DNA from 3 places in the Arthrobacter sp. MMS18-M83 genome. Region 2 is predicted to be linked to each of the others. Evidence: riboswitches for the same ligand, from Rfam matches in the RefSeq annotation. Region 2 holds a riboswitch; each other region holds the start of a gene.
The links. A riboswitch is a leader RNA that binds a small molecule or an ion and turns the genes downstream of it on or off. The one in region 2 is predicted to bind cyclic di-AMP.
Positions count from the first base shown of each region.

Region 1: it holds a riboswitch for cyclic di-AMP, as region 2 does, so the genes downstream of both, OW521_RS12840 (hypothetical protein) here and OW521_RS09355 (M23 family metallopeptidase) in region 2, are expected to answer to the same signal.
Region 3: it holds a riboswitch for cyclic di-AMP, as region 2 does, so the genes downstream of both, OW521_RS10830 (hypothetical protein) here and OW521_RS09355 (M23 family metallopeptidase) in region 2, are expected to answer to the same signal.

Region 1 covers NZ_CP113343.1:2,721,955-2,727,649, reverse strand. The annotation lists gene OW521_RS12865 (acyl-CoA dehydrogenase family protein) at 141-1,406, opposite strand; gene OW521_RS12860 (TetR/AcrR family transcriptional regulator) at 1,511-2,260, opposite strand; gene OW521_RS12855 (helix-turn-helix domain-containing protein) at 2,316-2,705, shown strand; gene OW521_RS12850 (TetR/AcrR family transcriptional regulator) at 2,702-3,295, opposite strand; gene OW521_RS12845 (flavin-containing monooxygenase) at 3,394-4,470, shown strand; cyclic di-AMP (ydaO/yuaA leader) riboswitch at 4,611-4,761, shown strand; gene OW521_RS12840 (hypothetical protein) at 4,764-5,695, shown strand, end outside.
Region 2 covers NZ_CP113343.1:2,000,267-2,005,961, forward strand. The annotation lists gene OW521_RS09355 (M23 family metallopeptidase) at 140-961, opposite strand; cyclic di-AMP (ydaO/yuaA leader) riboswitch at 964-1,174, opposite strand; gene OW521_RS09360 (metal-dependent transcriptional regulator) at 1,301-1,996, opposite strand; gene serC (phosphoserine transaminase) at 2,343-3,473, shown strand; gene OW521_RS09370 (MFS transporter) at 3,495-4,871, opposite strand; gene OW521_RS09375 (DUF3027 domain-containing protein) at 4,916-5,506, opposite strand; gene OW521_RS09380 (cold-shock protein) at 5,513-5,695, opposite strand, start outside.
Region 3 covers NZ_CP113343.1:2,302,999-2,308,693, reverse strand. The annotation lists gene OW521_RS10840 (glycosyltransferase family 39 protein) at 1-106, opposite strand, end outside; gene OW521_RS10835 (glycosyltransferase) at 103-1,542, opposite strand; gene OW521_RS10830 (hypothetical protein) at 1,676-2,404, opposite strand; cyclic di-AMP (ydaO/yuaA leader) riboswitch at 2,407-2,580, opposite strand; gene OW521_RS10825 (HAMP domain-containing sensor histidine kinase) at 2,745-4,220, opposite strand; gene OW521_RS10820 (response regulator transcription factor) at 4,234-4,974, opposite strand; gene OW521_RS10815 (hypothetical protein) at 5,366-5,695, shown strand, end outside.

The sequences.
Region 1 (5,695 bases), 720 kb from region 2:
GCGACCACACCGAGCAGAGGGAAATAGGGCCTGCGGATCTGCAGGAGCGTTCCGTCAAAAGGGCTCAGATGTGCAGGAGCGTTCCGTCAAAAGGGCTCAAATCTGAGCGAGCGTCACAGGGCAGGGCAAGAGCAAGCCGCTCAGGCGAAGGCGGAAATGCCCGTAATGGAGCGTCCTATGATCAGGGCCTGGACGGTCTCCGTTCCCTCATATGTATGGATGCCTTCGATATCGGCGAAGTGCCGTGCCACGCGGTTGGCCAACAGGATTCCGTTGCCGCCGAGCAGGTCACGCGCGTTCGAGGCGATGCTGCGGGCGGTCCGGGTGCACGTGAACTTTGCGAGCGCCGCCTGCGCGGGGGTCAGGACGCCCTCTTCGTCCAGCCTGGTCATCTGCATGACCATGAGTTGCATCGTGGCGAGCTCGGAGTGCATGCGGGCAAGACGCTCCTGCACAATCTGCGAAGCTGCCAGCGGGCGGCCGAACTGCCGGCGCTGGGCGGCGTACTGCACCGCAGTCTCGTAGCAGGCCGTGGCATGCCCGACGGCGGACCAGGCCACTCCCAGCCGGGTCGCCAAAAGGACGCGGGCGGTGTCCTTGAAACTCCTTGCGCCCGGGAGGACGTTTTCCGCCGGCACGAAGACGTTTTCCAAGCGGATGTGCGCCTGAAAGATGGCCCGCAGGGAGAGCTTGCCCTCAATGGTGGCGGCGGAGTAGCCGGAGGAATCCTGCGGGACAAGGTAGCCATGGACCTGCCCGTCATCGCCACGAGCCCAGACCACCGTCAGGCCACCGATCGAGCCGTTGCCGATCCACTTCTTTTCGCCATTGAGGACATAACCGCCCTCGACGGCTGTTGCGGTGGTTTCGAGCCCTACCGAATCGGAGCCGTGCGCCGGCTCGGTCAAGGCGAACGCGCCATATTCCTCGGCCCGGGAAAGCGCTGGAAGCCAGCGGGCCTGCTGTTCGGGAGATCCGCATTCGGCCACGGAACGCAAAGCCAAACCACCTTGGACCGCCACCACCGTGCCGATGGAGCCGTCGCCGCGGCTCAGCTCCATGGTGACCAGCCCGGCGGCGGTCTTGCTCATGGCCGGGAACCCGTCGACGTCGATCCCGTCGCGCAGAAGGTCGAGTTCGCCCAGACGCTTCACGAGGTGCAGCGGGTACTCTGCGCGCTCCCAGTAGCCCGCGATGACCGGGAGGACTTCATTTTGGACAAAGGCCCGGGCGCGATCCCAGTAGGCGCGGTCCTCGTTGCTGATGTCCTTGAAAACGGAGGCCGGATCCGGGTCCAGGGCCTCGTTCAGGACATATTCGGGCTCCGTGGTGCCTATCGGGAAAACAGCGCCGTGCGGAAAAACGGCATTCAGTTCTGCGGAAGTGTCGTCGGACGTCGTCGTCATGGAGGAATCCTCGCTCTGGGGTTACGATCTGCGACTCCCAGCATGCGCTGACACTCAGTTTCATGTCAAGGAACTCAGTTCCAAAGAACCGCGACGAAACCGAGCTACGTCAGGGCGTCGCGGACCGCTTGGAGGATTTGCTCCGTGCCTGCGGCCGGATCCAGGACAGCAACCACGACGGCGGGACGCCCACTTTCTGCGGACGACTCACCAGCCGCCTGGCTCACTGGAACCCGGGCAGGACCCCCGGCGAAAGTGTCAGCCAGAGCCTCCAAATCCCGCGCGAGCCGGGCAGCCAACCCTCGGGCTTCAGCTTGCCGCGCGTCGCCCTCGATGTGCTCGCGGTCAACAGCCGCCCGCAGCCATTGGCGCAGGACGCTGTTGTGCACCGCGACTACTGCCGCAGCAAAGGCCACGGCAGTGAGTTCCCGGTTCTCGCCCTCGGGAAGTGCCGCCTGGAGATGGCCTCGAAAGGCCCGCTGATAGCGATGTGTCATAACCAGTTCACGATCACGAAGGGCGGGCACGCGGCGCAGGAGCTCGTAGCGCGCCAAGGAGGTTTCGCGGCTACCTACGTGGTGGTCGAAGACCAAGAGCGCGGCATCCACAACCGAACGCAACGGATCCGCCGTCGTACGCGAAAGCAGCTCTTGAACCCGGGCGAGAATGCGGTCGTGATCAGCGAAAATGATGTCCTCTTTGGAGCCGAACTTGCGGAAGAACGTGCTGCGGCTGATTCCTGCGGCGTCGGCGAGGTCGTCTACGGAGGTGGCGTCGTAGCCTTGCCGCACCAGTAGCTCGATTGCGGCGGCCACGGCGGGTCCCGGATCAGGATTGGCGGGGTAGTTGACCATAGGCGTGAATCTAGCGCAGTTCCGTCCAACAAATCGATGCGGCTAGGCTTCTGCCATGGCATTGATAGCTCCCCGCGTGACGCCAGGCCTGCCCGCAGACGACGCCCGGAACCTGGCGCGCTCACTCCAGGACAGCAACGACATCACCGTTTTCGTTGACGGCACGGTCCACCGGCTGCCCGATGAGGCAAGGGACGCCGTCGTCGATCTCCTCGGCCGGCTGGGCCGAGGCGAAGCGGTGACGGTCAGCAGCGTGGAGGAAATGCTGACCACGTCGCGAGCGGCCGAACTCGCCGGAATCTCGCACACCTACCTGCGCAACATGACCGATCGTGGCGAAATCCCGGTCGAATACCGCGGCACGCACCGTCGGATCCGGCTCGCGGACATCATGGCGTGGCTGGAGACGCAGAAGAAGAAGGCCGCGGCAGATAAGGAAAGCTAGGCGAGGGCCGCCTTCAGCGCCGCGTGGACCCAATCCCGGTACCTCTCCGGTTCCCAGCCGAAATCCAGTACCAGTGATCGATAGGTGTCAGGGTGGCCCACGGACCAGATCACGGCCGCTGCTTGCTCATCGCTCATGCCGGAGGTCAACGCCCCGCGTTGCCGGAGCGCGTCAGCCGCTTCGGCGTAGTTCCGTAGCCGGAGCTCTGCCCGGTCCCTCAGCACTTTGGCCGCTTCAGCGTCGACGGCGGAGGCCTGCCTCATGACGCTGAACAGTTCGCTGCTGCGTGGGTGCACCTCGGAGAACCAGTCAGCCAACAATTCAATGACCGCGCCTGCGTCGACGGCCGCGGCTGTCCGCGCGCGCATGGTTTCCGGAACGGAACGGGGCGCCTCCGGACCGGCAGCCGTAGCGTCGACCACGGCCGACAGTAGCGCCGCCTTGTTGCCCACGGAGTTGTAAATGGTCTGGATAGCCACGCCAGCCTGCTCGGCAACTGCCCCGATAGTGGTGGCCACGTATCCCCTGCTCAGAAACAGTTCCTTAGCGGCCTCAACCACCGCAGCCTTCGTGGCGACAGCTTGAGCCATCCGCCTGTCGTTATGCCGAATCTCCACGAAAAAAGAATAGCATTCCAGTGACTGGAATGCTATTCTAATGAAGCCAGCACACCTCAGGAGGCTTCGCGATGGACATGAACGTTGAGCAAGTAGACACCGCGGTTATCGGCGCCGGACAGGCCGGGCTCGCCACCGGATTCCATCTGAAGAAACAAGGGCAAGACTTCCTCATCCTGGATTCACGTGCTCGCACAGGCGATGTGTGGCGGAACCGCTGGGATTCCTTGCGACTCTTCACCCCTGCGCAGCACGACTCGCTGCCCGGCCTGCCCTTCCCCGCCAACCGGGGCACCTTTCCCAGCAAAGACGCCATGGCCGAATACCTCGAGGCGTATGCCGGCAACTGGAACCTCCCGGTGCGTCATGGCGTCCAGGTCACCGGAATCGAGCGCGACGACGGCCGATACCGAGTCCAGTCAAGCTCCGGACCGATCCTGGCCAAGAACGTGGTTGTTGCAACGGGCCCGAATGCCCGCCCGAGGATTCCAGCCTTCGCGGAGGCCTTGGACCCAGGCATTCACCAACTGCACGGCGCGGAGTACGCCAACCCGGACTCAGTTCCGCCCGGAGATGTCCTGGTGGTCGGCTCCGGCACTTCCGGCGTCGAAATTGCCTTGGAGCTCGCATCCAGCCACCGCACCTACATCGCCGGAACTCCCCCGTTCCACGTTCCGGGTCCAGTGACGCGATACGCCGGGGGGCTTTGGTGGCTCTTCATCCACAATGTGATGAACCGATCCACTCCTATCGGCCGCAAGGTTGCGGTCGGCTTCACCAAGCACGGCGCGCCTCTGATCCGGGCCTCCACAAAAGAGCTCGACGCCGCGGCAGTCACCCGCCTGCCACGCCTGACGGGCACCCATGGGGGCCAACCGCTCCTGGACGATGGCCAAACACTCCCAGTCTCCACCGTGATCTGGGCGACCGGCTACCAACCGGACTTTGCCTGGATCCAAGGACTTCCGGCGGACGAGGACGGCTGGCCGCTTACCTGCCGGGGCGCCGTGGAACAACTGCCGGGGCTGTTCTTCGTGGGCATGCCGTTCCAATACGGGCTGACCTCGGGCCTTGTGGGTGGCGTCGGCCGGGACGCCGAACATGTCGCCGGACTCATCGCCGGGCAAACTGGAGCGCAGCGGAACTAGATCCGCGCGCGAAATCCCGCGGAATACCGGTCGCCCGGCCCGTTATCTAAATGTGACTTTTCTAGTCGGCTGTTGTAGCGTCGAGGGGCGACCCAATCCCCAGCTGGGCCGCTTCCGGGCTGACGCCGAGCTCTGCCGCAACCCGGATTCCGCTAGACGTGCGGCAGAGACGGGGGACCCAGAGTCTCCGGGCCTACTTCTCCACAGGCCCTTGGGGTGAAGCCGCCATGCGCGGCCGGACGGCCTCGTCCGAACCCGACAGCTAACCTCGAAGGCGTTGAGAGGCAATCACCATGTCCCCAACCATGGATCAGCCTCGCCGTGCCCAAGTGGCGCGCGAGCGCACCAAACCGACCGGACGCCGTCGGGCCCAAGACGGTGGACCGTTCATCCCTGAACCGGCTTCCGAAATTTCGACGCCGGCACCAACCACCCCGACGAACCCGACGACGGCGGCGCCCACCACGCGAGCGGCCGCCCGCGCGGCCGAGCGGAAACGGGCAGCCCAAGCCAGCGAGACCGCGAGCATTCCGGCGGTTCCACCCGCAGCGGTGGAACCAACTACCGCCCCCGAACCCGCCACCGCGGCTATTCCGATAGTGGCAACAAAGACGGCGGCACCCGCGGCTCCCGCTGAACCGGAACCCGCCACCGCAGTCATCTCGACCGTTGCACCCCCCGCCGAAACCCAGAAGGCACCCACAACCGCCCTTCCAACGGCAACTCGTGCAGGCTTCACTCCGGTGTCCTCTGCCGGATCGTCGTTCAGCCGGGAACCGCACGCCGTCCTCAAAAAGGCTGCGACCATCCGGACGATGAGCAACCGAATGGCAGTGGTGACAGGAGCCCTAGGCATCTTGTTGGCGGCGGCTTCCGTCAGCCAGGCTCTTGAGTTGCCCTTCTTCGGCCAGGAAACCCGCGCCCAGGACCAGAGCTCCACGCAGTCCGGCACTCCTTCCACGACGGCAAGCACTTCCCCCAGCACTGCAGCGCTACCTTCGGCAGCTACCCCGAGCGCCAAGGCCGGTCAGACTACTGCGGACCCAGCGCAAGGGCCGCAGCAAGGGCCCGCCGCCGTCAAGCCGTCGAGCGCGGGGGCACCATCAGTCTCCATTCGGGTTCCCTCCGTAGTCCCATCAGCGCTGCCCCCAAGCCTTACTCCGGTGCCAGCCGTTCCCACACCGGCGCAACCCGCTCCGGCTCCCAGCCCGGATCCCCCGGTCAC
Region 2 (5,695 bases):
GTGGCAGAGCTAGGCAATCCACCCGAGTGCATCAACTCTCTAAAAGTTGATGCGAGTTAGACGGTACAGGAGTTTTGGCTGAATGTCACATTCAGGTCACGGAGCGTGACAAGCATTCGAGAGACGTCCATCGGATTGGCTACAGCCAGCCCAAGGGATCAACGACGTCGCCGTTGACCATGACTTCAAAATGGAGGTGGCAGCCGGTGGAGGCGCCAGTGGTGCCGCTCAAAGCGATGACGTCGCCGCGGTTGACCGTTTGGCCCACCTGGACGTTGAACGAGGATAAGTGGTTGTACGTGGTTTCCAGGCCGTTGCCGTGGTCCACCACAATGCGGTTTCCGCCGCCATACGGGTGCCAGCCCGCAAACGTGACCTTGCCGGCTGCAGCCGCATGTACCTGCGTGCCGCACTGGGCCACGAAGTCCTGGCCACGGTGGAACTCCCCAAGGCCTCCCGTAATGGGGTTCACGCGGTAGCCGAACGGCGAAGCCGTGGCGAGGGTGTCCAGCGGAGCCCCCAGCGTGCCCTTCGAGGATGACGTCTTGATGCTGCCGACGGACTGCGCGCTCAGGAGCTGCTTAAGTTTGCTATCAGGATCCGCCGTAGTGGAAACGGCAGCTCGGCTGAAGTCGATGGTGGCATTGGCCGCAGCGGGAATCTCGGCCTGAGTGCCTGCCGAAGCCGTGGAAGCCTGGTTCGATTCCGCAGCGGCCGTCAATGCGCCAGTACCCGGCATGGCCACCGTCAGGATGAGGCCCGTGGCGGCGAGGGCCACGCCAGCCTTCTGTCCCGCACCGCTCGCGGCGGCGAAATCGGCCATTTGCCGCAAGGGGCCCTTGCGCCGGCGCACTTCGCGATGCGGATCGCGGGGCCGATCGTGCGCAATGACTTGCATGGTCCGCAGCTCAGCAGTAGGACCGGACGCGCGTCTGCGGCCCCTCGTGTTCTGCGTGGTCAAAGTGTTCCTCTCTGGCAAGCCTGCGAAGTTAGCTGTCGGATTCGGGTCAGAGAGTGCATGGACCCGGTCCGCGCGGAGGACGCGAAGCACAGAGGGATCCCCCGGAAAGGCCCTGCGTTTTTGCACATCCGCTGCGGACTTCACCCCAAGGCTGTCTTTCGACCGCCACTGGTGGTTCCCCCGCTTCTGCCAGTGAATGGACTAATCCACCTGATCCGCTGGCAGAACTCGGCTTCGGATCAGGTAACGCTTTGGTATCGGCGTTAGTACTCAACTATAGGGGATTAAACCCCCGCAGTAATAATTCCGTTATCTTTGCCGATCGCTTAGCCGAAAGGGCTAGGAGACGGTGACAAACACGTGCGACGCCACCTCAGGAGGCAACTCCAAGGCACCGTCGATATTGGGCACGCGAACGGAGATGTACTCCCCCACACGCTCCAGGGAAACCCTGGCTCCGGGGCGGATTCCGCCTTCGTCCAGCTGCACCAACAGTTCCGGTTCCACCTGGATCGGTTCAGCCAACCGGCTGACAATGACCCGGTTGTCCGGTGAGTATTCGTTCATCGCTTCAAGAAGGTTGACCACGCCATCCGTAAAGGCCTGTGACGCAACTCCGCCCAGGGCTTCGAGTCCTGGAATGGGGTTGCCGTAGGGAGATTCCGTGGGGTGGTCCAGAAGCTCATAGAGCCGCCGCTCCACGCGCTCGCTCATAACGTGTTCCCAGCGGCATGCTTCGTCGTGGACATAGGCCCAGTCCAGTCCGATGACGTCGGCCAGGAGCCGCTCGGCGAGACGGTGCTTGCGCATGACCTCAGTGGCACGTTTCCGGCCGGTTTCGGTCAGCTCAAGGTGCCGGTCGTTGGAAACAATTACCAGGCCGTCGCGCTCCATTCGCCCGATCGTCTGGGAAACGGTGGGCCCGGAGTGCCGCAAGCGCTCGGCGATGCGCGCGCGAAGAGCCACGATGTTCTCTTCTTCAAGCTCCAAAATGGTCCGAAGATACATCTCAGTGGTATCGATCAGATCCGTCATCCAGCTCAGCTCCTCGAGCGCAGTATCTTGCGTATTTTCCACCGTACCGCAGCCGGCCAGGCGGGCTGCCCGCCGGTCGTCCCAGGCCGGGCGCCAGCTCCTAGCTTAGCTTATTTGGAATTACTCCGGATAATTTTCGTGCCCGCCCCGTGTCCGCCCCGTGTCCCCCGCCCATGTCCCGAGCCCATGTCCCGCGCCCGGCGGAACAGATGCCTCCACGTGGCGGACTATGAAGCGTTCAGTTCTGTCGCCGCATGCGAAGTCAGGCAGAATTGGGGAGTCGAAGGGGCAGCGATGCCACCTGCCACGACCCATCTAGGCCGCTACTTCACCATTGGAGCATCCCGTGAGCGACAACAGCATCACCATCCCCGCCGATTTGCTGCCCAAGGACGGCCGCTTCGGCGCCGGGCCCTCCAAGGTCCGCCCGGAGCAGATCGAGGCATTGTCTGCCGCGTCTGCGACGATCCTTGGCACTTCCCACCGGCAGGCACCAGTCAAGAACCTGGTGGGCTCCGTCCGCGAGGGACTCAGCCAGTTCTTCCGCGCACCCGACGGTTACGAGGTGATTCTCGGCGTCGGAGGCTCCACCGCGTTCTGGGACGTCGCCAGCTTCGGCCTGGTGGAGAAGAAGGCACAGCACCTCTCCTTTGGTGAGTTCGGTTCCAAGTTCGCCTCGGCCACCAACAAGGCACCCTTCCTGGAAGCTTCCTCCATCATCAAGTCCGAGCCCGGCACGCGCCCGGTTTCCCAGGCCGAGGCAGGCGTGGACGTTTACGCGTGGCCGCAGAACGAAACGTCCACTGGCGTGGCGGCCCCCGTGAAGCGGGTAGCCGGTGTAGACGACGGCGCACTGGTCCTGGTGGACGCGACCTCGGCTGCCGGTGGCCTGGACGTGGACGTCGCCGAGGCCGATGTCTACTACTTCGCACCGCAAAAGAACTTTGCCTCCGACGGCGGACTGTGGCTTGGCCTCTTCTCCCCCGCCGCCCTTGAGCGCGCCGCCAAGATCAAGGCAAGCGGCCGCTGGATTCCAGATTTCCTGGATCTGCAGACGGCCATCGACAACTCGAAGCTCAACCAGACCTACAACACTCCGTCCCTGTCCACCCTGGTGACGCTTGACGCCCAGGTCCAGTGGCTCAACAAGAACGGCGGCCTGGACTTCGCTTCCGCGCGCACGGCGGACTCCGCCGGCCGCATCTACACCTGGGCCGAGGCTTCCGAGTACGCCACCCCGTTCGTGGCAAAGCCTGAAGACCGCTCCAACGTCATTGCCACGATCGATTTTGATGATTCGATCGACGCGGCGGCGATTGCGAAGGTGCTGCGGGCCAATGGGATCGTGGACACGGAGCCGTACCGCAAGCTGGGCCGCAACCAGCTCCGCATCGCTACTTTCGTTGCCATCGAACCGGACGACGTTTCGGCGCTGCTCGCCAGCATCGACTTCGTGGTGGGCGAACTGAAGAAGTAAGAGCCCGCCGCGTTCCCGCGGTCAGGACTGGTCGGCGTCGTTCGGGTGAGGATCCCGGGCGGCGCTAGCCCTTTTAACAGCGCCAGCCCTTTTAACGGCGCTGTCGCCCTCAACGCCGTCGTCCATGGCAGGGCTGGCGCCTTGCGACTCGATGCGGAAGAGCCGCAAACCTCCGGCGCTGCTGTCGAAGCGGAGCCGCAACTGACGCGCTCGGATGATCCAGATGATGCCGACGACGGCGGTGCTGGCGCCGGCAGCCGCTGCCACGCCAACGGCCCAGCGGGGTCCGGCTACGTTGGATACCCAGCCGACGAAGGGCGCCCCGATGGGCGTTCCGCCCATGAAAATGGCCATGTACAGCGCCATGACCCTGCCGCGCATGACGGGTTCGGTAGTGGACTGTACATAGCCGTTGGCGCTGGTGATCATGGTCAAGGCAAACAGGCCGCACGGAATCAGCGCCAAGCCAAACATCGTGTAGTTCGGCGCCATGGCGGCGAGTCCGCTCGCGATGCCGAACCCGCCGGACGCGGCAAAGATGAGCCGCATGCGTGGCCTCCCCCGGCGGGCGGCCAGCAACGCTCCCGCTACTGAGCCGATTGCCATGACCGAGTTGAGGAGCCCGAACGCACCTGCGTCCATGCCGAATTCCGTGCCAACCATCGCAGCGATGAAGAGGACGAAGTTCAGGCCGAACGTGCCCATGATGAAAATCGCGACGAGGACCACCATGATGTCAGGGCGGTTGCGGACGTAGCGAAGCCCTTCGCGGATCCGGCCCTTGCCCGCGGCTGCCCGGGGCTGGACGCGCAGTGAGGAGGAAGGGATGGCACGGATCGCGCCGAGCATCGCCACGAAGGTCAGCGTGTTGATCATGAACACCCAGCCCGGCCCCACGGCCACAGTCAACATGCCGGCCACGGCAGGGCCGATCATGCGGGCAACGTTGAACGAGGCACTGTTCAGCGCCACGGCGTTGGAGAGGTAGTCGTCCTTGACGAGCTCCGAAACGAACGTCTGGCGAATGGGGGCGTCAAGTGCCGAGACGACTCCGAGCATCAGCGCGAACACGTAGACATGCCACAACTGTGCGGCGCCGCTCAGCACGAGGATTCCCAAACCCGTGCTCAGGACAGCCATGGCCGATTGCGTCATGACCAGGAGCCTGCGCCGGCTGTAGCGGTCGGCAAGCAGTCCGGCCCACGGTGCCAGGAACAGCTGCGGACCTAGTTGGAGTGCCAAGGTAATGCCCATGGCACCGGCGTCGTGGTTGCTCAGATGGGCAAAGACCAGCCAGTCCTGAGCGGTTCGCTGCATCCAGGTGCCGATGTTGGAAACAAGGGCGCCAAGGAACCATATGCGGTAGTTAAGGACACCCAGCGATTTGAAGGTGGACATCAGGTTCCACCTTCAAAGAGTTCATTCGCTGGGTCCGACAAAGGCTAGTCGGCCTCGACTTCAGACTCGTCATCCTCTTCGGCGTCGTCGTAGTCGGAAGGCGCGCCGTCGTCGTCGGGTGTGTCCTCGTCCTCGTCTACGGAACCGTCCGCCGTCGAGGTGTCTTCCTCTGCCAGCTCGTCGGGGCCCGCCTCGTCCTCTGGACGGACGCGCTTTGCCCACGGCACCCATTCAGGGGCGAGGATGGAGTCCTCGGACGGCAGCAGGCCGAGTTCGCTGACCGTGACCACTTTGGAGCGCGAGTTGCGGGTAACGACGGCGTACCACTGCCACCCTCCGTAACCGGCCAGTCGCGATTCGAAAAGGTGCGTGACGACGCGTTCGCCTTCGGAGCGTGCGGCGATATGCGGTCCGATTTCATTCGGCTTGGCAATGCTCTCCACCGCATTGCGGGCGACGTCGACGGCGGCCGCCAGGAAGGCGTCCGGCTTGCCGACGCGCCACATGGGAATGCCGGTGCGAGGTTTCGCCGCGGTCAGCTTCCGCCCAGCAGCGGTATCAGCCGTTCCTGCTGTTGCTGGCGCGGCACCGGTACCGTTCTCTTCAGGACTCGCTTCAGCGGATTCCGATGTCATGGCTGCTTAGGCTTCCAGCTCGTTGGCAACCTTGCGCAGTGCTGCGGCGATGGCCTTGCCTTTGGCGCCTTCAGGGTACTTACCGGCCGACAATGTCCCCGAAAGGTTGTCCAAGACGGACACAAGATCCTGGACCACGGGCGCGAGCTCGCGGGCGTTCATGCGCTTGGCCTTGGCAATGGATGGCAG
Region 3 (5,695 bases), 300 kb from region 2:
GAGTTGATGGGCCGGTGGAGCGACGGCCGTGGGCTGCGTCCCCAGAGCCAGGAGTGACAGTTCCGACGGCGGGCCCTGTGTCCGCGTGAGAGATCGTGGAGGTCATGATGCTGCCGTTTCTGTGAGCGGGCTGTCTGGTGAGGTTGATTCGATCATTGGCATTGGCATTGGCATTGGCTCTGGCTCTGGCTGGACTGGCGGCGCCGGCCGTGTTCCGGGCTGCCGGAAGACCCACAGCCGGAACAAGAGGAAGCGGACCGCAGCGGCGGCGAGGTTTGCCCCGACCACGGTGAGGAGCTCGCCCCAGCGGTCCGGCGTCGTCGTACTGTGCACCAAGGCGAGCGCCCCGGAAGTGAGCGCAAGGCCGATGCCGAAGACGATCAATCCCTCGAAGTGATGCCGTACGGGATTGCCGCCCTGGATGCCGAAGGTGAAGCGCCGGTTGGCGCCGGTGTTGGCGATGGCCGTGATGAGCAGCGCAAGGAAGTTGGCCAGCTGCGGGTCCATGAAGCCGCGGCAAAACAAGAAGATGAGCACGTAGGCGAGGGTCGACGCGGCACCGATCGCGGCGAACCGCACCAGTTGCCCGAACAGGCTGCTGCGCGGGCTCTGCTCTGCTGTACGGGACGACGCCGGGAGCGGGCCGCGGGCAAGGGCTGCGCGCAGTTCCGGGATGGGGATGCGTCCGGAGACGAGGTCCCGCGTGAGCCGGGCCATGCCGCGGATGTCGGCCAGGGCGGTGCGCACCACGTCGACGCTGGAATTGGGATCGTCGATCCAGTCCACGGGCACTTCGTGGACCCTGAGGCCGCAGCGTTCCGCGAGTACCAAAAGTTCCGTGTCGAAGAACCAGGAGTTGTCCATGGTGTGGGGGAGGATCTGCTGGGCAACGTCGGCCCGGATCGCTTTGAAGCCGCACTGGGCATCACTGAAGCGGGCGCCCATGAACGAGTGCAGCATCAGGTTGTAGCTGCGCGAGATGAATTCGCGCTTGGGGCCGCGGACAACCCGGGAGTTGCGGGTCAGCCTTGTGCCGATGGCGAGGTCCGAATGGCCGGAGATCAGTGGCGCCAAGAGGGGTGCCAGCGCGGCGAGATCTGTGGACAGATCTACGTCCATGTAGGCCAGAACGGGCGACGGCGACGCGAGCCACACCTTGCGCAAGGCGTTGCCGCGTCCCTTCTCCTCAAGATGGACCACCGCGAGCTCCGCCAATTCCCTGGCCAGCCGTTCGGCGATTTTCAGGGTGCTGTCCGTGCTGGCGTTGTCGGCCACGGTGATGCGGAAGCCGTGTGGGAAAGATTCGCGCAGATGGCCGTGAAGCCTGCGCAGGCACTCTTCGAGGTCGCGTTCCTCGTTGAAGACGGGGATCGTGACATCGAGGACGGGGACGGTGGAGCGGACGTCCACGGGGGCACGCCGAACAGTGCTGTATTGAACGGCAGCGCTGCGTTGAATTCGGGTTCTGTGTTGGATCGGGCGGCCCGGCGGCACCACCGCGGGGTCCTTCAGGGTTCCTGTGGTGGATTCGATGAGCGTCATGTATCCAGAGTGCCGCCGCCGATTATGAGTGCTTAAGGCGGAACCTGTGACGCGGCTGTGCATGTGGCGAGGCCCGGTTAACGCAGTAGAGGTCCGCCCCCTGAAGGGGCGGACCTCTAAGAATTTTGTGCGCTTAGTACCAGTTGTGCGCCAAGTGGAAGGCCCAGGCCGCAGACGGGGATCCGTAGCGTTCCTTGATGTAGTTCAGGCCCCAGCGGATCTGGGTCTGGTAGTTGGTCTGCCAATCGGGGCCTTCGGAGGCCATCTTTTCGCCCGGCAGCGACTGCACAATGCCGTAAGCGCCGCTCGAGGCGTTGGTGGCAGTGGTCCGCCAATCGGATTCCTTGTTCCACAAGGTCAACAAGGAGGACATTTCGCCCTGGCCCCACCCGTAGGAGGAAAGCATGCTCGCGGCGTAAGCCTGGGCGCCGGCAGGGTCATTGACGGCGACCTGCACAGTCGGGGCTGCCGGAGCGGGCGGTGCCACGGGAGCGGCCGGTGCCGCAGCCTGGGGTGCGACGGCGGCAGGAGCGGGAGCGGGTGCCTGCGTCGGAGCGGTGCTCGGCTTGGCACTTTCGCTCGCGGACGGCGTGGCGGTGGCGGACGGCGTCGCGCTTTGCTCTGCAATGGCGCGCGATTCGGACGTCTGGCTCATGTCCTGGGCATTGATGGCTTGGTCGGCGGCCTGGGTGGCGGCGCCTGCCCCGAGGAACACAGCGACGACGCCGGCAACAACTGCCATTCGCTGGCTGGTGCCGAGGTTTGCGGCGGCTCGCCTCAGGGTGGAACGTGACTTGTTTTTCCGGGCAGTTTCGCCTCGGTGGCGCGCAACAGGGCGCGACTGATTCTTGGAATCAGACATGGTGATTGCCTCTCGACGCCTGCGGAGTTAGCTGTCGGATTCGGATGAGGTCATCCGGCCGTGGCCACTGAGAAATCGTGGCGGTACGGCTTCACCCCTAGGGCTGGCTCAACATGAGCGTTTGCCCGGAGACCTGGGTCCCCCGTCTCTGCCTGGAGTTTGGGCACCGGGGAGTGGCAGAGCTCGGCGCCTACCCGGCGGTGGCCGGAATGATCCCGCGCACCCATTCGACGGTACAGGAGGACTCCGGTTAAGTCACATTTAGGTAACGGAGATCACGGCGCCGGTGCGCCGACTTGCGCTAGCCGCCCTCCGGCGTCGTGGTCTTCTCGGCGGACCTTCAAACCGTGGCGGTCCTGAGCGCTGGAAGCCGCACGGCAAACTCCGTCCGGCCGGGACGCGAGGCCACCTCGACGGTACCTCCATGGGCCTGAACGATCGATTCCACAATCGACAGGCCGAGCCCGGACGTGCCCTCGGAACCGGAACGAGCGGCGTCGGCACGGGCAAAGCGCGAGAAGATCCTGCCTTGGAATTCAGGCGGAATGCCGGGCCCGTTGTCGGTCACGGTGACAACGGCGCTGCCATCGGCCGAGCGCATGACTCCCGTGACTACCGTGGTTCCCGCCTCAGTGTGCTTGCGGGCATTTGAGAGCAGATTGGCCAAGACCTGGTGGAGCTGCGTCGAGTCGCCGCGGACCGTGAGGGGCTCGTCCGGGAGCCTGAGCTGCCAGATGTGCTCGGGGGCCATGACTTTCTCGTCGCTCACGGTCTCGATCACCAACTGCGTGAGGTCCACATCGGTGAACTCGGGTGCCTTGCCTTCGTCCAGCCGCGCCAAGAGAAGGAGGTCCTCCACGAGGGTGGTCATCCGTTCGGACTGGCTTTGGACCCGTCCCAGCGACTTGCGGCCGTCCTCGGTGAACGTCTCCGTCATGCGCAACAGCTCGGTGTAGCCGCGGATCGCCGTCAGCGGAGTCCGCAGCTCGTGCGAGGCATCGGCCACGAACTGGCGCACCTTGGTTTCGCTTTGCTGGCGTGCCTCCAACGCGTTGGAGACGTTGTCCAGCATGAGGTTCAAAGCATGACCGACGCTGCCCACCTCTGTGCCGGGGTGGGCAGCCGACGCCGGGACGCGCACCGCGAGGGCCACCTCGCCGGCGTCGAGCGGAAGCTTCGACACTTTGGTGGCGACGTCGGAGAGTTGCTCCAGGGGACGCATGGTGCGGCGGATCAGCACGGTTCCCGCGAGTCCAATGAGCACCAGCCCGCCCAAGGACACCAGCACCATGGTCCACACGAGCGAGGCCTCGGTATCCTCTTTCGAGGCGAGCGGCAGGCCTGTGATGACAACATCGCCGTAAGGAGTTTCAGTGGCAACCAGCCGGTAACCGCCATTGGAAAGGGTCCGATCAACCGGGTGGCCATCGTGGGGAAGAGCCAACAGGATTCCGGCATCGTTGAGCGACAAAGGCGTACGGGTGGCATCGGAGGACAAGAACCCGGCGCTGCTCACCTGGCTGCCAAGAATGCGGGCATTCAGCGTGCCGATGCTCTGGCCCCGGGCGTCCAAAGGATCCGGGCGTCCATTCGGATCACCTACGGGCGGCCGGCCATGGGAAGCCTGCGTCAATTGCTGGTCGAGCTGCTTGGTGAGGAACACGTCCATGGAGGCGTAGCTGACCACGCCCACGGCTCCGCAGATGGCTACCAGGAGTGCCATGGAGACCAGGATCAGGCGTGTGCGCAGGTGCCAGGTTGAAGGATCGAACCATCGATGGTCGGTCTGGCGGGGGATACCCGAGAGCGCGGACATTCTGCGTCCCTGGTTATTCGGCGGGCTTGATGACGTAACCGGCTCCGCGCACAGTGTGGATCATGGGCGGGTGGTTGGCCTCGATCTTCTTGCGCAGGTATGAGATGTAGAGCTCCACGATGTTCGCTTGCCCGCCAAAGTCGTAGTCCCACACGCGGTCCAGGATCTGGGCCTTGCTGACCACGCGCTTGGGATTTTCCATGAGGTAGCGCAGGAGCTCGAACTGGGTTGCCGTCAGCTGGATGTCTTCGCCCCCGCGGGTGACTTCTCGGGTGTCCACGTTCAGGGTTAGGTCACCCACAACCAGCTCGGCCGTGTCCATCGCGGCAACGCCAGAACGCTGGACCAAGCGATGCAGCCGCAACAGGACTTCCTCCATGCTGAACGGCTTGGTGACATAGTCGTCCCCGCCGGCGGCCAACCCGACGATGCGGTCCTGAACGTCGTCCTTCGCGGTGAGGAAGAGCGCAGGCACCTCAGGCGCAAAGGCGCGGATCCTGCCAAGCAGCTCAACGCCGTCGAACCCTGGAAGCATCACATCCAGCACCAGGACATCGGGCCGGAAGTCCTTGGCGAGCTTGACGGCGGCGGGACCGTCGCCGGCCACGGCCACCGACCAGCCCGCCATGCGGAGGCCCATGCTCATGAGCTCGGCGAGGCTGGGTTCGTCGTCCACCACAAGGGCGCGGATGGGGGAACCGTCCGGGTGGTTGAGCTGGGGAAGGTTGTTTGTCATGGAGTGCGAGGATGCCATGAGACAACTCTCCAATCTGGCGGTTTGCCGGTGCTTTGCCGATGCTGTGAGCACCCTGTGAGTCCCAGCCTAGCCACCTGTCCAAAGGCACGGTACGCCCAGCGCGCCGTGGCGGGCTTTCTTCCCGGAGCGTGCTCGTGGCGGGTGCGCGAGTGGGGAGAGGCGGCGTCGGATTCTGCTGGATCATTCCTTGGTTCAGCCAGACGATCCGCGCGATCAGGGGCCCTGCCACTCGCGCGGGGCCAATGATCCAGCAGAATCCGACACAACACCGTCGCAGGTCACAGGAATGCCTGCAGTTCGGCACAGCCAACGCACAGCAAAGAGGCTGACGCTGTTTGGGACAAGGACAACGACGACCCAAACAACCTCGACTTCGATGGAGAACACCATGGATCAGCAAAACAACCCCTCCGTACCTGGGTCCGTGCCTGGGTCCTTATCGGGGAATGACCAGCCGCAGCCGGTGATCCGGCCCCTGGATGATTCCGGACAGCCGTTTGCCGGGGAACCCGCCGCCGGGTGGGGTGCGCCGCAGCCGACGAACCAGCAGCCCGCGCAACCTGCCGCCGGGTGGGGTGCGCCGCAGCAATACACCCCCGGGCAGCCCCGTCCCTCGTTCTTCAAGAACTGGACACTGAAGAAGGGGTTCATCGTCGGAGGAGTCGCCGTCGTCGTCGCTGCGGCGGCCGGAGCAGGTGCATACGCTGCGGGAAATGGA